DNA from 4 places in the Thauera sp. ZXT1-4 genome. Region 4 is predicted to be linked to each of the others. Evidence: predicted binding sites of a transcription regulator. Region 4 holds the regulator's gene; each other region holds the start of a gene.

Region 1 (4,207 bases), on a different contig from region 4:
GCGAGCTGGGTGCCGAAACGGCAGTGCTCGGCGCCGACGCAGGTCTTCACGGTGCGGATCGACTTGCCATAGGCGTGGCCGGAGACCATGCCAGCGGCGTTGAGGTCGGCCCAGATCGCAGGCAGGTCCTCCTTCCTGATGCCGAGCAGGTCGATGCGCTGGCCGCCGGTGACCTTGACCGTGGGCACCTTGTACTTCTCGGCGGCGTCGGCGATGGCGCGCAGCTCCGCCGGCGTAGTCACCCCGCCCCACATCCGCGGCACCACCGAGTAGGTGCCGTCCTTCTGGATGTTGGCGTGGGCGCGCTCGTTGATGAAGCGCGACTGCGGGTCGTCCTTCGCTTCGTGCGGCCAGGACGAGATCAGGTAGTAGTTGATCGCCGGGCGGCACTTGTCACAGCCGTCGGGCGTTTTCCAGTTGAGCATGCCGAACACCGCCTCCTTGGTGACGAGGTGGTGCTTGTAGATCGCCTCGCGCACCACCTTGTGCGAATGCTCGGTGCAGGCGCACACCGGCTTGTCGCTCGCACTCACCGCCTGGTAGGCGCCGCCCACCGTGGACGCGAGGATCTGCTCGACCAGCCCGGTGCAGGAGCCACAGGACGATGCCGCCTTGGTGTGCTTCTTCACTTCGTCGAGGGAGAACAGGCCCTTCTCCTTGATCGCCTTGACGATAGTGCCCTTGCACACACCGTTGCAGCCGCACACCTCGGCGCTGTCGGGCATGCTGGCGGCGCGGTTCTCGCCCTTGTGGCCGGCGTCGCCCAAGCGGTTCTGGCCGAACATGAGCTGGCCGCGCAGCTCATGAACGCTCTGGCGGTCCTTCATGAGCTGGAAGTACCAGGAACCGTCGGCGGTGTCGCCGTACAGCACCGAGCCGACGATGCGGTCGTCCTTGAGCACCACCCGCTTGTACACGCCGCCCAGCTTGTCGTGCAGCACGATGTCCTCGGTGCCCGGGCCGCCACTGAAGTCGCCCGCCGAGAATACGTCGATGCCAGTCACTTTGAGCTTGGTGGAGGTCACCGAGCCGAGGTAGCGCCCAATGCCATGGTTGGCGAGGTGGTTGGCGCACACCTTGCCCTGCTCGAACAGCGGCGCCACCAGGCCGTAGGCGACGCCACGGTGCGCCACGCACTCACCGACCGCGTAGATGCGCGGGTCGGTGACGGTCTGCAGGGTGTCGGAGACGTGGATGCCACGCACCCGCCCGCTGCCGCAGTACAGGCCGGCCGACTCGGCGAGCGCGTAGTTGGGCCGGATGCCTGCGGCGACCACCACCAGGTCGGCGGCGATCTCCATGCCGTCCTTGAAGCGCACCGAACCCACGCGCCCGGCACCCCCGGCACCCTCCTCGCCACCGGTGTCGCCATGGGCGCTGCGCGCCGGCAGCAGCGCCTCGGTCTGGCGTGCGAGCAGGAACTTCATGCCCTTGGCTTCGAGCGAGGCCTGCAGCATGTCGGCTGCCACCTTGTCGAGTTGGCGCTCCATGATCCAGTCACCGATGTGCACCACGGTCACGTCCATGCCACGCAGCATCAGTCCATTGGCGGCCTCCAGGCCGAGCAGGCCGGCACCGATGACGACCGCGTGGCGGTACTTGCCGGCGGCCTCGATCATCGCCTCGGTATCGGCGATGTCGCGATAACCGAGCACGCCAGGCAGATCGTTGCCGGGGATGGGCGGGATGAAGGGCGTGGAGCCGGTAGCGAGCAGCAGCCGATCGTAGTCGGCCTCGGTGACGCTGCCGTCCTTGGCTTCGGCGACCACCCTGCGCCTCACCCGGTCGATCTTCGTCACCGTGCTGCCCGCATGCAGCTTGATGCCGTTGTCGCGGTACCAGTCGAGATCGTTGAGCATGATCTCGGGCAGGGTCATCTCGCCGGCCAGCACCGGCGAGAGCAGGATGCGGTTGTAGTTGCCGTGCGGCTCGGCACCGAACACGGTGATGTCGTAGAGGTCGGGCGCGAGCTTGATCAGCTCTTCGATCGTGCGCACGCCAGCCATACCGTTGCCGACAAGGACGAGTTTCATCTTCTTCATGGTGCTTCTCCGCGACAAGGCCAGTACGTTCGAAACGGAAACGGCGTCCACTCCGCCCAGCCCTTTGGGCCGTAGCGGAATGGACGCCGTTGTCCTGAAGCTGGAAAGTTCTGGGCAGCGCTCGCTGCCGGGTGCCCGACCGCCTTTGGCCGGTTGCTGAACACTTCAAAGCATCAAACATGCCAAGCCGGGCAGGCCGCGGGACAGGCCCGGAATCCGGGGCATAGATCCGGTTTCTGCGCTGCAGCTCGCACGAACGTCCGGCCTCGCAAGCTCTTCGACCGCACTGCTGCAGTGCAGCAGTCGAACCCCGATGCACGCCGATGGTGCAATCCGCACCAGCAGCTCAGGCGCGCATGGCTCATGCCCCGCAACGCAATGCCGCGGCGGGAGCCCAGCCATCGCAACGCAGCAGGCTGTCCTCAGCTCCGCCCCGGCAGAAATGCCTCCATCGCGAGCGCGGCCTCGGCAACCTCGACGATGCGGCGCCCCTGGTTCATCGCCGTCTGCCGCAGCAGGCGGTAGGCCTCATCCTCGGCGAGCCCCTGGTGGCGCATCAGCACCCCCTTCGCGCGCTCGACGAGCTTGCGCTCCTCCAGGCTCGCACGTACGGCAGCGAGTTCGTCAGTCATCGCCTGCAGCCGGCGCGACTGCGCATGCAGTACGTCGACGATCGAAGCGGCCAGACGCGGCCCCATCGGATCGGGCACCGCGGGCCTGCCCGCCCCGCCCTCCAGCCCACCATTCAGCCCGCCGAACTCACCGGCGCGTCCTTCCTCCGCTCCTTCTTCACCCATGCGCACGCCGGGCGTGGCCCCTGCGGCGTCCAGTCCGTCCAGTCCGTCCAGTGCAGATGCGAGCCGCTGCGGGTCATCCGGATCTGCCTGCAGGGCCTCGCTGCGCCGCAGGCATTCCGTCCTCAGTGCCACACCAAGCAGCGCTTCGACCTCCCGCACGCGGTCGAGGCGCAGCGAGCAGCAGGCAAACCAGTCCTGGGCCCGCTCGGGCACGCCCGCAGCATCCTGCCCATCTGCAAGCAGCTTGCGGCGCAGGCGCTCCAGTTCGACGAGCGGCATCGCCTGCTGCACGCCCCGCCAGGCCGTCCGCACATCCTCCGGAGAAAAGGCCTCGAAGCGCTGGAAGCACGCCTCCTGGCCCTCGATCAGGTACAGCAGCGGGGGACCATCCACTGCCGGATCGGCCTTCGCAGCAAACACTGCAGTGCCCAGCGCACGCTCCTGGCCAGCGAGTTCCTTGCCCTGCATGAGGTTGAACAGCGCCACGAGCAGCCGTGAAATCGCGGGATCGGCTGCCACGTCCGCCGCCTCGAACACCAGCGCCAGCAGGGCGGCGATGGTCCGCCTGAAGTGCGCTGTCGCCTCGGCGACTGAGCAGCGCTGGCGCACGATCGCCTCGCGCAGATCGGGGAGCATGTCGACGCGGTGCAGCGCAAGGGCGATACGGGTAAACAGCCGAGCGCCGCCGGCCACAGCGAAACCTGGCACGGCGTCACGGATCTCCGGCCGCCCCAGCCAGGCGCGCACGGCCGCCTCCGCGCTGCGGCTTGCCTCGGCATGCTCTTTCCGCTCCGGACCGAAGCGCACGCCCGCGGAAGCCAGAAAAAGGTTCGAGGCGCCGCGCTCGCCTTGCAGGCGGTGCACGAGTTCGCCCACGAGCTGGACGAGCTCGCAGCTGCGCGCAAGCTGTTCCAGCTCGTGGATCTCGCTGCGACGAGCAGCGACGAGAAAGGCCAGGGTCGATTTCATACGGGGCTCCCGAGGGTTCTTGTTCTGCGGCCGAGGCCGCAGGGGTAGAACCAAGCAAGAGCCGTGCGCAGCCAGCGTCAGCGCGGGTGAGGAGGCAGCTTCCGCACCTGCTCGATGAGCTGTTCGCCAGCCTCGTCCGCGGGCCCCTGCCAGCCATCGAAATGCAGCAACTCGGGCAAGGGCATGCGCGGCAACCAGCCCGCAGCCTCGAGTTCGGGCCGGGCGTGGAACGCGCTCACGTGACCGATGCACAGGTAGGCGATCGGCACGATCTCACGCGGGATGCCCAGCGCCTCGCGCAGCGCCTGCGGGTGCAGGATGCTGACCCAGCCCACGCCGAGGTTCTCGGCACGCGCGGCCAGCCACAGGTTCTGCACCGCACACACCGCGCTGTACACG
Region 2 (4,207 bases), on a different contig from region 4:
TCGTCGGCGTGAGCGAGGACGTGTGGCTGGAGGTCATCGACAAGATGGACGAGGTGTACTCCGACCTGCTGCAGTACGAGGTCGCGCTCGAGCAGAAGAACGCCAAGCTCGAAGAGTCACAGCAGTTCATCTTCTCGGTGCTCACCTCAATGTCCGACATCATGCTGGTGTGCGACCGCAACGGCGTGATCCAGGACGCGAACCGCTCGCTCGAGGCCTTCTGCGGGCGCAGCATCGACGACCTGCGCGGCACGCCGATGATGGAACTGTTCGCGGATCCGCAAGCCGCCGCCGAGGCGCGCCGACGCCTGCTCGAACAAGGTCCCAGGGAAGTGCATGACTGCGAGCTGCCGCTGCGCGCGCGTGACGGCAGCGCCGTGCCGGTGTCGCTGAACTGTACGCCGCGCTTCAGCGCCGTCGGCAAGTCGCTCGGCATGGTCATCACCGGGCGGCCGGTTGGGGAGCTGCGTCGTGCCTACGAGGCGCTGCATCAGGCACATGAAGATCTCAAGCGCACCCAGCAGCAGTTGCTCCATGCCGAGAAGATGGCCTCGCTCGGACGCCTGGTTGCAGGCGTCGCGCACGAACTCAACAACCCGATCAGCTTCGTCCTCGGCAACGTGCATGCGCTACGCCGCTACGCCGAGCGCCTCTCCGAATATATCGGCCACATTCACGGCGGCGCCGGTGCCAAGGAGATCGACGAGGCGCGACGTACGCTGCGCATCGACCGCATCCTCGCCGACCTGCCCTCGCTGATCGAGGGCACCCTCGAAGGCGCCGAGCGCACGCGGGCGATCGTCGACGGTCTGAAACGCTTCTCCGTGATGGACCGCGACGAGGCCGAAGACTTCGATCTGGTCGCGGTCATCGAGCGCGCAGTGCGCTGGGTGTGCAAGGCCGCACGCGAGAGCTTCCGCATCGAACTCGCGTTACCGCGGTCCATACCGCTGCACGGATCGTCCGGGCGCATCCAGCAGGTCGTCACCAACCTGATCGAGAACGCCTGGGACGCCGCCACCCAGGGCGACGGCCCGCCCACCCTTCGCATCGGCGCCACGCTCCGCGAGGGCCAGGTGGAACTGCGCTTTCACGACAACGGGCCGGGTATCCCCGAGACGGTGATCGGCCGCATCTTCGACCCCTTCTTCACCACCAAGCCGGTAGGCAAGGGCACCGGGCTCGGGCTGTCGATCAGCTATGGCATCGTCGAGCGCCATGGCGGGCAACTGCTGGCCGAAAATGCCCCGCAGGGCGGCGCGGTCCTGGTGCTGACACTGCCCCTGGCTCGAACGCAGGACAAGAGCACGCCTGGTCAATCGGCTGCCGGTGACGCCCAGTAACCGGAAAGCATTCGACCATCTCTTGAACACTGCAGACCCTGCAGCCTGCGGATTCCAGGTCCGACGCAGACCTGGCACGCATCTTGATAGCAGTCATGCGTCCTCGCTGACTCAGCCTTGTTCCTCGACCGCACGCCGCAAAGGAATCACACTCATGCACGCCACCTGTCGCAACTTCGTCCGGCCGCTGACCCTCCTGGCCCTCCTCTCGGCTACCGCACCGGTATTCGCCCACCCTGGCCACGACGCTGCCAGCCTCGCAAGCGGCCTCTCCCACCCGATCGGCGGTCTGGACCACCTGCTCGCAATGCTGGCCGTCGGCCTGTTCGCCGCCCTCCAGCAGAAGCGCGCACGCTGGATGCTCCCTGCCAGCTTCGTGCTGGCGATGCTCGCCGGCGCAACCCTCTCGGCCCTCGCCATCGAATTGCCTGCAGTGGAAGCAGGCATCGCCGCCTCGGTGCTGGTCCTCGGCCTGCTGATCGCCTTCCTGGCCCGCCTGCCGCTCCCCGCCGCGCTTCCGCTGGTCGCCGGCTTCGCGCTTTTCCACGGCCATGCACACCACGCCGAAATGGGCGATGGCTCGGTGCTCGCGTACACCCTTGGCTTCGCCCTCGCCACCGCCGCCCTTCACCTGATCGGCTTTGCGCTCGCCCGACTCGTTCCGGACAGCGCGCTCGGCCGCACGGTGCTGCGCATCAGCGGCGGCGCCATCGCCGGCACCGGCGCCCTGCTGTTTGGCGCCTGAGACCGCCTTCGGGCGCCCAAAATCGGGAGCAGGGCCTCTCTCTCACCCCCTCGGCCAACCGGTCTTGCGCTCACCCGCCACCCGCTTCCACGGGTGGCGGGTTTCTTTTATGTCTGCACGCAGCCGTGGCGCAGTGGTTGCCCGATCACGGCTTCACGGGGAGAATCGCGCCTTTGCGTGCCGCGCCGCAGCGTACGGTCGGTTCACGGGCGCACGCCCATGCGGGTGCAGGCGCTCTTTCCCAGTCCTTTCCGAGTCGGATCATGAACAAATTCTCTTCCCTGCTGATGCTCTCCCTCACCGCCGGCGCCCTGCTGACCGGTTGCGGCAACAACGACAGCGCCCCCGCCGCGCAGTCCGCCGCCCCCGCGCCGACCGCCCCCACGAAGATCGTCATCGGCCTCGACGACAACTTCCCGCCGATGGGTTTCCGCAACGAGAAGAACGAACTCGTCGGCTTCGACATCGACCTCGCCAAGGAAGCCGCCAAGCGCCTCGGTATCGAAGTCGAGTTCAAGCCGATCGACTGGAGCGCCAAGGAGGCGGAGCTGAATGGCAAGCGCGTCGACGCGCTGTGGAACGGCCTCACCATCACCGAAGAACGCCGGAAGAACATCGGCTTCACCACCGCCTACATGGAAAACCACCAGATCATCGTGGTGCCCGCCAACTCGGCGGTGAAGACCAAGGCCGACCTCGCCGACAAGATCATCGGCATCCAGGACGGCAGCAGCGCGATCGACGCGGTGCAGAAGGACCCGATCGCGGCTTCCTTCAAGGAGCTGAAGAAGTTCGGCGACAACGTCACCGCGCTGATGGACCTGACCACCGGCCGCCTGGACGCCGTGGTGCTGGACGAGGTCGTGGGCCGCTACTACACCGCCAAGAAGCCCGGCGACTACGTGGTGCTCGACGACCACTTCGGCACCGAGGAGTACGGCGTCGGCACGCGCAAGGACGACACCGAGTTGCTGGCCAGGCTGCAGAAGGCGATGGACGACATGAAGGCCGACGGCAGCGCGGCGCGCATCTCCACCGAGTGGTTCGGCAAGGACATCATCAAGTAAGTCCATTCGGGCCGTGCGGGCAGCCGTGATTCGGCACGTCCGCCGGCCTCGCGCGACGCGCGCGCCCTGCCCGGAATTCCCTCATGGACTACATCCTCAGCATCCTCGGCCCGCTCGCCGAGGGCTCGCTGGTCACGCTCAAGCTGTTCTTCATCACGCTCGCACTGGCCGTGCCGCTCGGCCTGGCGCTGGCGCTGATCCGTATCTCGCGTTTCACCGTCGCCAGCCAGGCCGTCAATGGCTACATCTGGCTGATGCGCGGCACGCCGCTGATGCTGCAGATGCTGTTCATCTACTACGCGCTGCCCTTCGTGCCGGTGGTGGGCATCCGCCTGCCCGACTTCCCGGCGGCGATCGTGGCCTTCGCGCTCAACTACGCGGCCTACTTCGCCGAGATCTTCCGCGCCGGCATCCAGTCCATCGACCGCGGCCAGTACGAGGGCGCCAAGGTGCTCGGTTTTTCCTACGGCCAGACCATGCGCCGCATCGTGCTGCCGCAGGTGGTCAAGCGCATCCTGCCGCCGATGAGCAACGAGACCATCACCCTGGTCAAGGACACCTCGCTGATCTACGTGCTTGCGCTCAACGACCTGCTGCGCGCCGCACGCGGCATCGTGCAGCGCGACTTCACCATCACGCCTTTCATCGTCGCCGCGGGCTTCTACCTGCTGATGACGCTGGTGCTGACCTGGTTCTTCCAGCGCCTGGAGAAACGCCATGCCGTCTATGACTGAGGCCGCGTCGATGAGCGAACCGATGATCCTCGCCAACGGCATCCACAAGCGCTTCGGCGCCAACGAGGTGTTGAAGGGCGTTTCGCTGACGCTCGCGAAGGGCGAAGTGGTCGCGGTGATCGGCCCCTCGGGCTCGGGCAAGAGCACCTTCCTGCGCTGCCTCAACCACCTCGAGACCATCGACGCCGGGCGCATCGTCATCGAGGGCGACGTGCTCGCCCACGACGACGCGAGCGGCCGCGCACACTACGTCGCCGACGCCGAGGTGCGCCGGATCTGTGCGCGCATGGGCATGGTGTTCCAGCACTTCAACCTGTT
Region 3 (4,207 bases), on a different contig from region 4:
GGAACATCGGCCTCAGAACGGCGCCCGTGGAATCGGTCGGCGGTGTCAGCGTTGCAGCGGGGCGGTCGGCGGTGGACATGGCGGAGATCCGGTGCGGGCAGGGCGGATCTCCGACGCACGGGCGTGATGCGTCACGCGCATGGCAATGCCATGCGGTGCTGCCGTGCCATCAGGAAAGCGAGCAAGTGAAATGGTGTGAGCCATGCCTCTTGTCAGGGACACCCCGCCCCAAACTGTTGAAGGTGATGTGCATGGCAGGTCTCCTGGCTCACGGGTCGTCGTCTTGCGCCAGCCTTCCCGGAAGATTTCCAGTGGCAGAGAGGGCGCAGGACTCGCCGATTACAGTTGCGGGGGCAGCTCCGGGGTTCGCGCTGGGCGCGGCACCGGATTCCCTTTTCATGTCCGCCGATGACGGCGGACAACCATGAACAGGGGCGGAGGTTAGCCCTGGCCCCCGGCGCTGTCAAACGCGCCGCGTTCGATCGCGCGCACCAGGGTATGCACCGCGCGATGTGTCGGAACTTCGAGCCCGGCCGCCTCGGCCATGGATAGCAGGGCGCCGGTGATGGCGTCGATCTCGGTGTGGCGGCCGGCGAGGACGTCCTGCAGCATGCTGGCGCGGTTGGCGGCGGTGGCGCGGGCAACGCCATGCACCCGCGCGAGCGCGGCCGCTTCGTCGAGCTCGAGGCCGTTGGCGCGCAGTACCGGCAGTGCCTCGCGCACCAGGGCGTCGAGCAGTACGCGGTGCGGCGGCTCGAGCAGGGCGCCGTTGGGTACGCGGAACAGCGCCGCGAGCGGGTTGATGGCGACGTTCACCAGCAGCTTCGCCAGCCGCGCGGCGGTGATTTCCGGCTCGATGCGAGCCTCGAGACCCGCGTCCTCCAGCATCCGCGCGAGCGGCTCGAACCCGGGCGGCAGCAGGGTTTCGCCTGCGCCTGAGGGCTGCACCCGGTTGCCGTCGCGCCACGCGCCCTCGGTTGTGATGCCCTGATCCACGTGTTGTGCGTGGCAATGCCCGCGCAGCATGTCCACGGTGATCCCGTTCTGCAAGGACAGCACGCCGATGGGTCGCATGCGTGAGGCGACTTCCGCGGCTGCCGCTGTGTCGGCGGCCTTCACCAGCACGATCACCCAGTCGGCGACAGGGGGGTGGGCAGCGTCGAAGGCTTCCAGGGCGAGTGTTTGCTCGCCCACTTGCACGCCGGTGCGGAGGCTTGCGACCCGGTGTGCGTTACGCGCAATCACGGCGAGCGGCACGACGGCGCGCAGCCGCGCAGCAAAGTGCAGGCCCAGCGCGCCGGCGCCGATGATCGCAACCGGGAAGCGCGTGTCGGCCAGGCTGTGGTGTGTGGCACGAGGGGGCGCCTCGAGGTTACTGTCCATTCGATACGTACGGAGCGGTTCGGATTTCAAGTGGATCCCTGCCTGTTGCGTGCCAGACGGCTTCGCGGTCGCGATGTCGCATAAACATCGGATGGGTGCTCCGGCATGGCTGCTCCATGGAGCATCTGGAGCAACTCAACCTGTTCATTCCACCCAATGGGAACAGCCGATGGGATGTGCTGTGGGGCTGGAATGCCCGAATCCAGGCGCATTCGCATTCTGGCATGACTCCTGCTGGAGGTGAGATGCAGCGACTTGCTGTGCATCCAGAAAATCGAGGAGACGAGATCATGCTGTACGCAATGCCCGGCCAGGCCGACGCCAAGGTTCAGTTCAAAAGCCGTTATGACAACTTCATCGGTGGCAAATGGGTGGCCCCGGTCAAGGGGCAGTATTTCGATGTGGTCACCCCGGTTTCCGGCCAGAAGTACACCCAGGCCGCGCGCTCCACGGCCGAGGACATTGAGCTGGCGCTCGATGCCGCACACGCGGCCTTCCCGACCTGGGGCAAGACCGACGCCACCACGCGCTCGAACATCCTGCTCAAGATCGCCGACCGCCTCGAGGCCAACCTCGAACTGCTCGCCTACGCCGAGACCGTCGATAACGGCAAGCCGATCCGCGAGACGCTCAACGCCGACATCCCGCTCGCCGTCGACCACTTCCGCTACTTCGCCGGCTGCCTACGCTCGCAGGAAGGCGGCATCTCGGAGATCGACGAGAACACCATGGCCTATCACATCCACGAGCCGCTGGGCGTGGTCGGCCAGATCATCCCGTGGAACTTCCCGATCCTGATGGCGGCGTGGAAGCTGGCGCCGGCTCTGGGTGCGGGTAACTGCGTGGTGCTCAAGCCCGCCGAGTCGACCCCGATCTCGATCCTGGTGCTGATGGAGCTGATCGCCGACCTGCTGCCGCCGGGCGTGCTCAACATCGTCAACGGCTATGGCCGCGAGGCCGGCATGCCGCTCGCCACCAGCAAGCGCATCGCCAAGATCGCCTTCACCGGCTCGACCTCCACCGGCCGCGTCATCGCCCAGGCCGCTGCAAACAACCTGATCCCGGCCACGCTGGAGCTGGGCGGCAAGTCGCCCAACATCTTCTTCGCCGACGTGATGGACAAGGACGATGCCTTCCTCGACAAGGCGATCGAGGGCCTGGTGCTGTTCGCCTTCAACCAGGGCGAAGTGTGCACCTGCCCGAGCCGCGCGCTGATCCAGGAATCGATCTACGACCGCTTCATGGAGCGCGCACTGAAGCGCGTCGCCGCCATCAAGCAGGGCAGCCCGCTCGACACCGACACGATGATGGGGGCGCAGGCCTCGCAGGAACAGATGACCAAGATCCAGTCCTACCTCGCGCTCGGTCGTGAGGAGGGCGCCGAGGTCCTGATCGGCGGCAATCGTGCCCAACTTGGCGGTGACCTGGCCGACGGCTTCTACATCCAGCCGACGCTGTTCAAGGGCCACAACAAGATGCGCATCTTCCAGGAAGAGATCTTCGGGCCGGTGCTCGCGGTGACCACCTTCAAGGACGAGGCCGAGGCCCTGGCGATCGCCAACGACACCCTGTACGGTCTGGGTGCCGGCGTATGGAGCCGCAACGGCAACGTCGCCTATCGCATGGGCCGGGCCATCCAGGCCGGCCGCGTGTGGACCAACTGCTATCACGCCTACCCGGCGCACGCTGCCTTCGGCGGCTACAAGGAGTCGGGCATCGGCCGCGAGACGCACAAGGTCATGCTCGACCACTACCAGCAGACCAAGAACCTGCTCGTGAGCTACAGCGAGAACAAGCTCGGCTTCTTCTGAGCGACCGTCCTCTCTCCCCATGCCCTGTCCGGGGCATCTCCTCGGGGGCGGGCAACCGCCCCCTTTTTTGCATTGCGGAGGACGAAGCCATGGTCGAACGCGTCATTGCCACGCCTGCGGCGCTGGAGCTGATCGCGCAGCTCAAGGCCGAGCATGGCCCCGAGCTGATGTTCCACCAGTCCGGCGGCTGTTGCGACAACAGCGCGGCGAACTGCTACCTGCCCACCGACCTGACGATCGGGCCGCATGACGTGCGTCTCGGTGAGATCGGCGGCGTGCCGTTTTACATGAGCGCGTCGCAGTACGAGTACTGGAAGCACACTCAGCTGATCATCGACGTGGTCGAGGGGCAGGGCGGTACCTTTTCGCTCGAGGGGGGCACGGGCAAGGCCTTCCATACCCGGTCGCGACTGTTCAGCGACGAGGAGCTCGCTGAAATCGACGCTGAAGAGCTTCAGCGCAAGGGCTGAGCGCGCTCTGCAGCGTCAGAAGGACAAGGTTTCCCAGCCCGGGGCGCGCACGAGAAAGCCGCTGCACCTGCCTGGCCAGTGACCTCCGGGCACCGCACATCGGGGGCGAGCCCGTGAGCGCGCATTGCGGTAGGGCAGACATGGCAGCCGGCGCCGAAGCGAGTTAGAAGGGCGTCGCGCACTGCTGCTGCACCATTCCTTGGCGCGAACAACTTCACCAGGTTGCCGGCGATCGGATTAGCATGTGGCCCGTGCGTCGGGGGCTGGCCTGCAGCCACGCCGATCGCACCGATCGAGATAGCTCGCCGGGCGTCTGCAAGCAGCCCGAGCATTGGCTGCGGGGGAGACGAAACGATGAGATTCGAAGCGGCAGACGTAGTCGCGCCCAATGCGGTGGCCTCGTTGCGGCGCAGGTTTCTTGAGCGCGGTGAATTGCCCCAGGGGGGGGTGGCCGCGCCTGTGCTGCGATCCTGGGAACGTTGCCTGCGATTGAGGATGGAGGTGGGCGACAGGGGGGAGTTTTCAGGTTCGACCCGCGGTGAC
Region 4 (4,207 bases):
GCAAACTCACCGCAAACATCAAGCGCACCAATACCCTGGTCATCTTCATCAACCAGATCCGCATGAAGATCGGTGTGATGTTCGGCAGCCCGGAGACGACCACCGGCGGCAACGCGCTCAAGTTCTATGCCTCGGTGCGCATGGACATCCGCCGCACCGGTACGATCAAGAAGGGCGACGAAGTGGTCGGGTCCGAGACCCGCGTCAAGGTGGTCAAGAACAAGGTCTCGCCACCATTCAAGGAAGCGCACTTCGACATCCTCTACGGCGAGGGCATCTCACGCGAGGGCGAGATCATCGACCTCGGCGTGGAGCGCAAGATCGTCGACAAGTCCGGCGCCTGGTACGCATACAACGGCGACAAGATCGGCCAGGGCAAAGACAACTCGCGCGAGTTCCTGCGCAACAATCCCGCGCTCGCACGCGAGATCGAGAACAAGGTCCGCGCCGCGGTCGGCCTGCCCGAGATGGCGCCTGCCAGCCCGGCTTCCGCCCCTGCCGAGGCCTGAGCGGAGCCGCGCACATGGGCGAGCCGAGCCTGCGCGAGCGCGCGCTTCGCCACCTCGCCCGCCGCGACCACTCGCGTGCCGAGTTGGCGCGCAAGCTCGCCTCGCATGGCGAGCACGACGAGATCCAGGCCGTGATCGCGCGCATGGGCGAACTCGGCCTGCAGTCCGACAGCCGCTATGCCGAAGCCTTCGTGCGCGGCAAGTCGGCCCGCTTCGGCGAGACACGGCTGCGCAGGGAGCTCACACTGCGCGGAATCGACCGTGATCTGATCGACGCTGCGCTCGCGACCGAGTGCGTAGAATCGGAGCTCGACCGTGCTCGCAGCGTGCTGCGCGGCCGATTTTCCACGCCGCCCAGCGAGACCCGTGAATGGGCCCGCCAGGCGCGCTTCCTGCAAACCCGGGGCTTTGCACCCGAACTGATCCGCAAGCTGCTGAAAGAGCCCCACGATGAGTCTGCTTAAGGTCGCAGGACTGCAAAAGCGCTACAAGGCGCGCACCGTGGTGCACGACGTTGGCTTCGAGGTCGGCTCGGGCGAGGTGGTCGGCCTGCTCGGACCCAACGGCGCAGGCAAGACCACCTGCTTCTACATGATCGTCGGCCTCGTGCGCGCAGACGGCGGGCAGATCACCCTGGACGGGAAGGATCTGACCCATCTGCCGATCCACGCCCGCGCACGCCTGGGCCTTTCCTACCTGCCGCAGGAGATGAGCGTCTTCCGCAAACTCACCGTGGCCGAGAACATCCAGGCGGTGCTCGAGTTGCAGGGGCTGGACAAGCGCAATGTCAGCGAGCGGCTCGAAGAGCTGCTGATCGAACTCGGCATCCACCACCTGCGCGACAGCACCGCGATCTCGCTGTCGGGCGGCGAGCGCCGCCGCTGCGAGATCGCCCGTGCGCTGGCCACCGATCCGCGCCTGATCCTGCTCGACGAACCCTTCGCCGGCGTGGACCCGATCGCGGTCATCGACATCCAGAAGATCATCCGCTTCCTGAAGGAGCGCGGCATCGGCGTGCTGATCACCGACCACAACGTACGCGAGACGCTCGGTATCTGCGATCGCGCCTACATCATCAGCGAAGGCCGTGTGCTCGCCAGTGGCGCACCGACCGAGATCATCGAGAACGAGCAGGTGCGCCAGGTCTACCTTGGCGAGCACTTCCGGCTCTGACTGCGCGCCCCTCCTCACGCCATGAAGCCCAGTCTCCAGCTCAAGCTCTCGCAGCACCTCACACTGACGCCGCAACTGCAGCAGTCGATCAAGCTGCTGCAGCTATCGACGATCGAGCTGAATCAGGAGATCGAGCGCTTCCTGCTGGACAACCCGATGCTCGAGCGCGAGGAGGGCGAAGGCGAGTTCCTGCCCGCCGCCGCAAGCACGCCCAGCGAACAATCCCACCAGGAAGCGCCGCAGGGCGAAGGCCCCGCCGAGTCCGGCAGCGAGGCCCTGCAGCATGAAGGCGGAGAGGGCAGCAGCGAGGATGAAGGCATCGACTGGTCCAGCGTGGGCACCGGGGCCTCCAGCCGCAGCGAGGACGATGAGGACGTCGATTATCAAGAGTTTCAGGCCGCCGGCATCGCGCTGCGCGACCACCTCGATCAGCAGATCGCCCTGTCGCCGCTGTCGGATCACGACCGCGCACTGGTGCGATTCATCGTCGAGGCGCTGGACGATGACGGCTATCTGCATCAGCCGCTCGAGGAACTGCTCGAACTGCTGCCGCCCGAATCGGGCATCGAACTCGAAGACCTGAGCATTGCCCTGCACCACGTGCAAAACCTCGAACCAGCGGGCATCGGCGCGCGCTCGCCGCAGGAGTGTCTTGCGCTGCAGTTGCGCACACTGCCCGAGTGCGCGACGCGAGCACTCGCCCTCGAGGTCGCCACCAAGCACCTGGAACTGCTCGCCGAACGCAACTTCGCCAAACTGAAGAAGCTCACCGGCTCGGACGACGAAGCGCTGCGCGCAGCGCACGCACTGATCTGCAGCCTCGACCCGCACCCCGGCTCGCGCTATTCCACCAGCGAGACGCGCTATGTGCTGCCCGACGTGGTCGTACGCAAGGTGCGCGGGCGCTGGTCGGTCAGTCTCAACCAGGACGCCATGCCGCGCCTGCGCATCAACCGCCTGTACGCCAGCCTGCTGCAGCAGAACCGCGCCCAGGGCGGCGGACTGGGCGGCCAGCTGCAGGAGGCACGCTGGCTGATCCGCAACGTGCAGCAACGCTTCGACACCATCCTCCGCGTTTCCCAGGCCATCGTTGACCAGCAGCGGCAGTTCTTCGATCATGGCCCTGTGGCCATGCGCCCGCTCACGCTGCGGGAGATCGCCGACCAGCTTGAACTGCACGAGTCGACCATTTCGCGCGTGACCACGCAAAAGTACATGGCGACACCGCGCGGCGTATTCGAGCTCAAGTATTTCTTCGGCAGTCATGTCGCCACCGACACCGGTGGGGCGGCCTCTTCCACGGCGATTCGCGCGCTGATTCGCCAGTTGGTGGAAGCCGAAGACAGCAAGAAACCGCTGTCCGACGCCAAGATTGCCGAGATTCTAGGCCAGCAGGGTATCGTGGTCGCACGGCGCACCATCGCCAAGTATCGCGAATCCCTCAATATCCCGCCGGTCAGCATGCGCAAATCCATCTGACAACCACAGGAGTCACCATGAATCTCAACATCACCGGGCATCATGTCGAAGTTACCCCGGCCATCCGCGACTACGTCACCTCCAAGCTCGATCGCGTCATCCGCCACTTCGACAACGTCACCAGCGTTGCGGTAATCCTCTCCGTCGAGAAGCTCAAGCAGAAGGCCGAAGTGACCCTGCACGTGCGCGGCAAGGACATCTTCGTTGAAAGCGACGATGCCGACCTGTACGCCGCCATCGACTCGATGACCGACAAGCTCGACCGCCAGGTGCAGAAATACAAGCAGAAGATGGCCGAGCACAACCACGAGTCGCTGAAGCACCAGACCCCCGAGGACTGAGCCTTTCGTTACAGCCCCATGACCGGGGCGCGGTTGTGGTTATAATGCGCGCGTTTTGACCACGCCTGCGGCGCCCGCCCCGGAACGACAGTCGCCCCGGCGACCTGGAAGACCGGGGCGTCGTGTTTGCACACCTGCGAATGAGCCTGATATCCCAACTCCTGCCACTTCCCAATGTGGTGGTCGACCTCGACGCCAGCAGCAAGAAGCGCGTCTTCGAGCAGGCCGGCCTGCTTTTCGAGAACAACCAGGGCATCGGTCGCAGCACCGTTTTCGACAGCCTGTTCACCCGCGAACGCCTGGGCTCCACCGGCCTCGGGCAGGGCATCGCGATCCCGCACGGCCGCATCAAGGGTCTCAAGGATGCAGCGGGCGCCTTCCTGCGCCTGGCCACGCCAGTCCAGTTCGATGCGCCGGACGGTCGCCCGGTCAGCATGCTGTTCGTACTGCTCGTGCCCGAACAGGCCAACGAGACACATCTGCAGTTGCTCTCCGAGCTTGCGCAGATGTTCAGCGATCGCGCATTCCGCGAAGCACTGCTGAATGCGCCGGATGCGGCACACATCCACCAGATGTTCATGAACTGGGGCGCCCATGCGGCAGACCAGCCTGACCCGGCTGTATGAGACCCATCGCGACAGCCTCAGCCTGATCCACGTCAGCGGGCCGCTCGAGGCCCGCCTCAGCGTGGGCGAAGAGCGCATC

What was found. Region 4 encodes sigma-54, which starts transcription at its own class of promoters, with help from an activator protein. Its sites were predicted from a motif close to TGGCACGCTTNCTGCTNA; they were not measured.
Region 1: a site for sigma-54 is predicted at 2,210-2,227, ahead of nirB (nitrite reductase large subunit NirB). Genes of this name have one in related genera too.
Region 2: a site for sigma-54 is predicted at 1,416-1,433, ahead of ACUH78_RS13520 (HupE/UreJ family protein). Genes of this name have one in related genera too.
Region 3: a site for sigma-54 is predicted at 1,604-1,621, ahead of adh (aldehyde dehydrogenase). Genes of this name have one in related genera too.

What each region holds. Positions count from the first base shown of each region.
Region 1 is NZ_JBQWSN020000013.1:44,573-48,779, forward strand. Features, by position in the region: gene nirB (nitrite reductase large subunit NirB) at 1-2,042, opposite strand, end outside; gene ACUH78_RS11645 (nitrate- and nitrite sensing domain-containing protein) at 2,465-3,808, opposite strand; gene bluB (5,6-dimethylbenzimidazole synthase) at 3,886-4,207, opposite strand, start outside.
Region 2 is NZ_JBQWSN020000018.1:17,063-21,269, forward strand. Features, by position in the region: gene ACUH78_RS13515 (sensor histidine kinase) at 1-1,343, shown strand, start outside; gene ACUH78_RS13520 (HupE/UreJ family protein) at 1,498-2,088, shown strand; gene ACUH78_RS13525 (amino acid ABC transporter substrate-binding protein) at 2,352-3,155, shown strand; gene ACUH78_RS13530 (amino acid ABC transporter permease) at 3,239-3,889, shown strand; gene ACUH78_RS13535 (amino acid ABC transporter ATP-binding protein) at 3,912-4,207, shown strand, end outside.
Region 3 is NZ_JBQWSN020000016.1:8,170-12,376, forward strand. Features, by position in the region: gene ACUH78_RS12815 (GNAT family N-acetyltransferase) at 1-79, opposite strand, end outside; cobalamin riboswitch at 237-442, opposite strand; gene ACUH78_RS12820 (ketopantoate reductase family protein) at 442-1,383, opposite strand; gene adh (aldehyde dehydrogenase) at 1,674-3,194, shown strand; gene ACUH78_RS12830 (DUF779 domain-containing protein) at 3,284-3,664, shown strand; gene ACUH78_RS12835 (sigma-54-dependent Fis family transcriptional regulator) at 4,019-4,207, shown strand, end outside.
Region 4 is NZ_JBQWSN020000006.1:148,346-152,552, reverse strand. Features, by position in the region: gene recA (recombinase RecA) at 1-509, shown strand, start outside; gene ACUH78_RS07315 (regulatory protein RecX) at 524-973, shown strand; gene lptB (LPS export ABC transporter ATP-binding protein) at 960-1,682, shown strand; gene ACUH78_RS07305 (RNA polymerase factor sigma-54) at 1,704-3,161, shown strand; gene hpf (ribosome hibernation-promoting factor, HPF/YfiA family) at 3,179-3,502, shown strand; gene ptsN (PTS IIA-like nitrogen regulatory protein PtsN) at 3,643-4,128, shown strand; gene hprK (HPr(Ser) kinase/phosphatase) at 4,097-4,207, shown strand, end outside.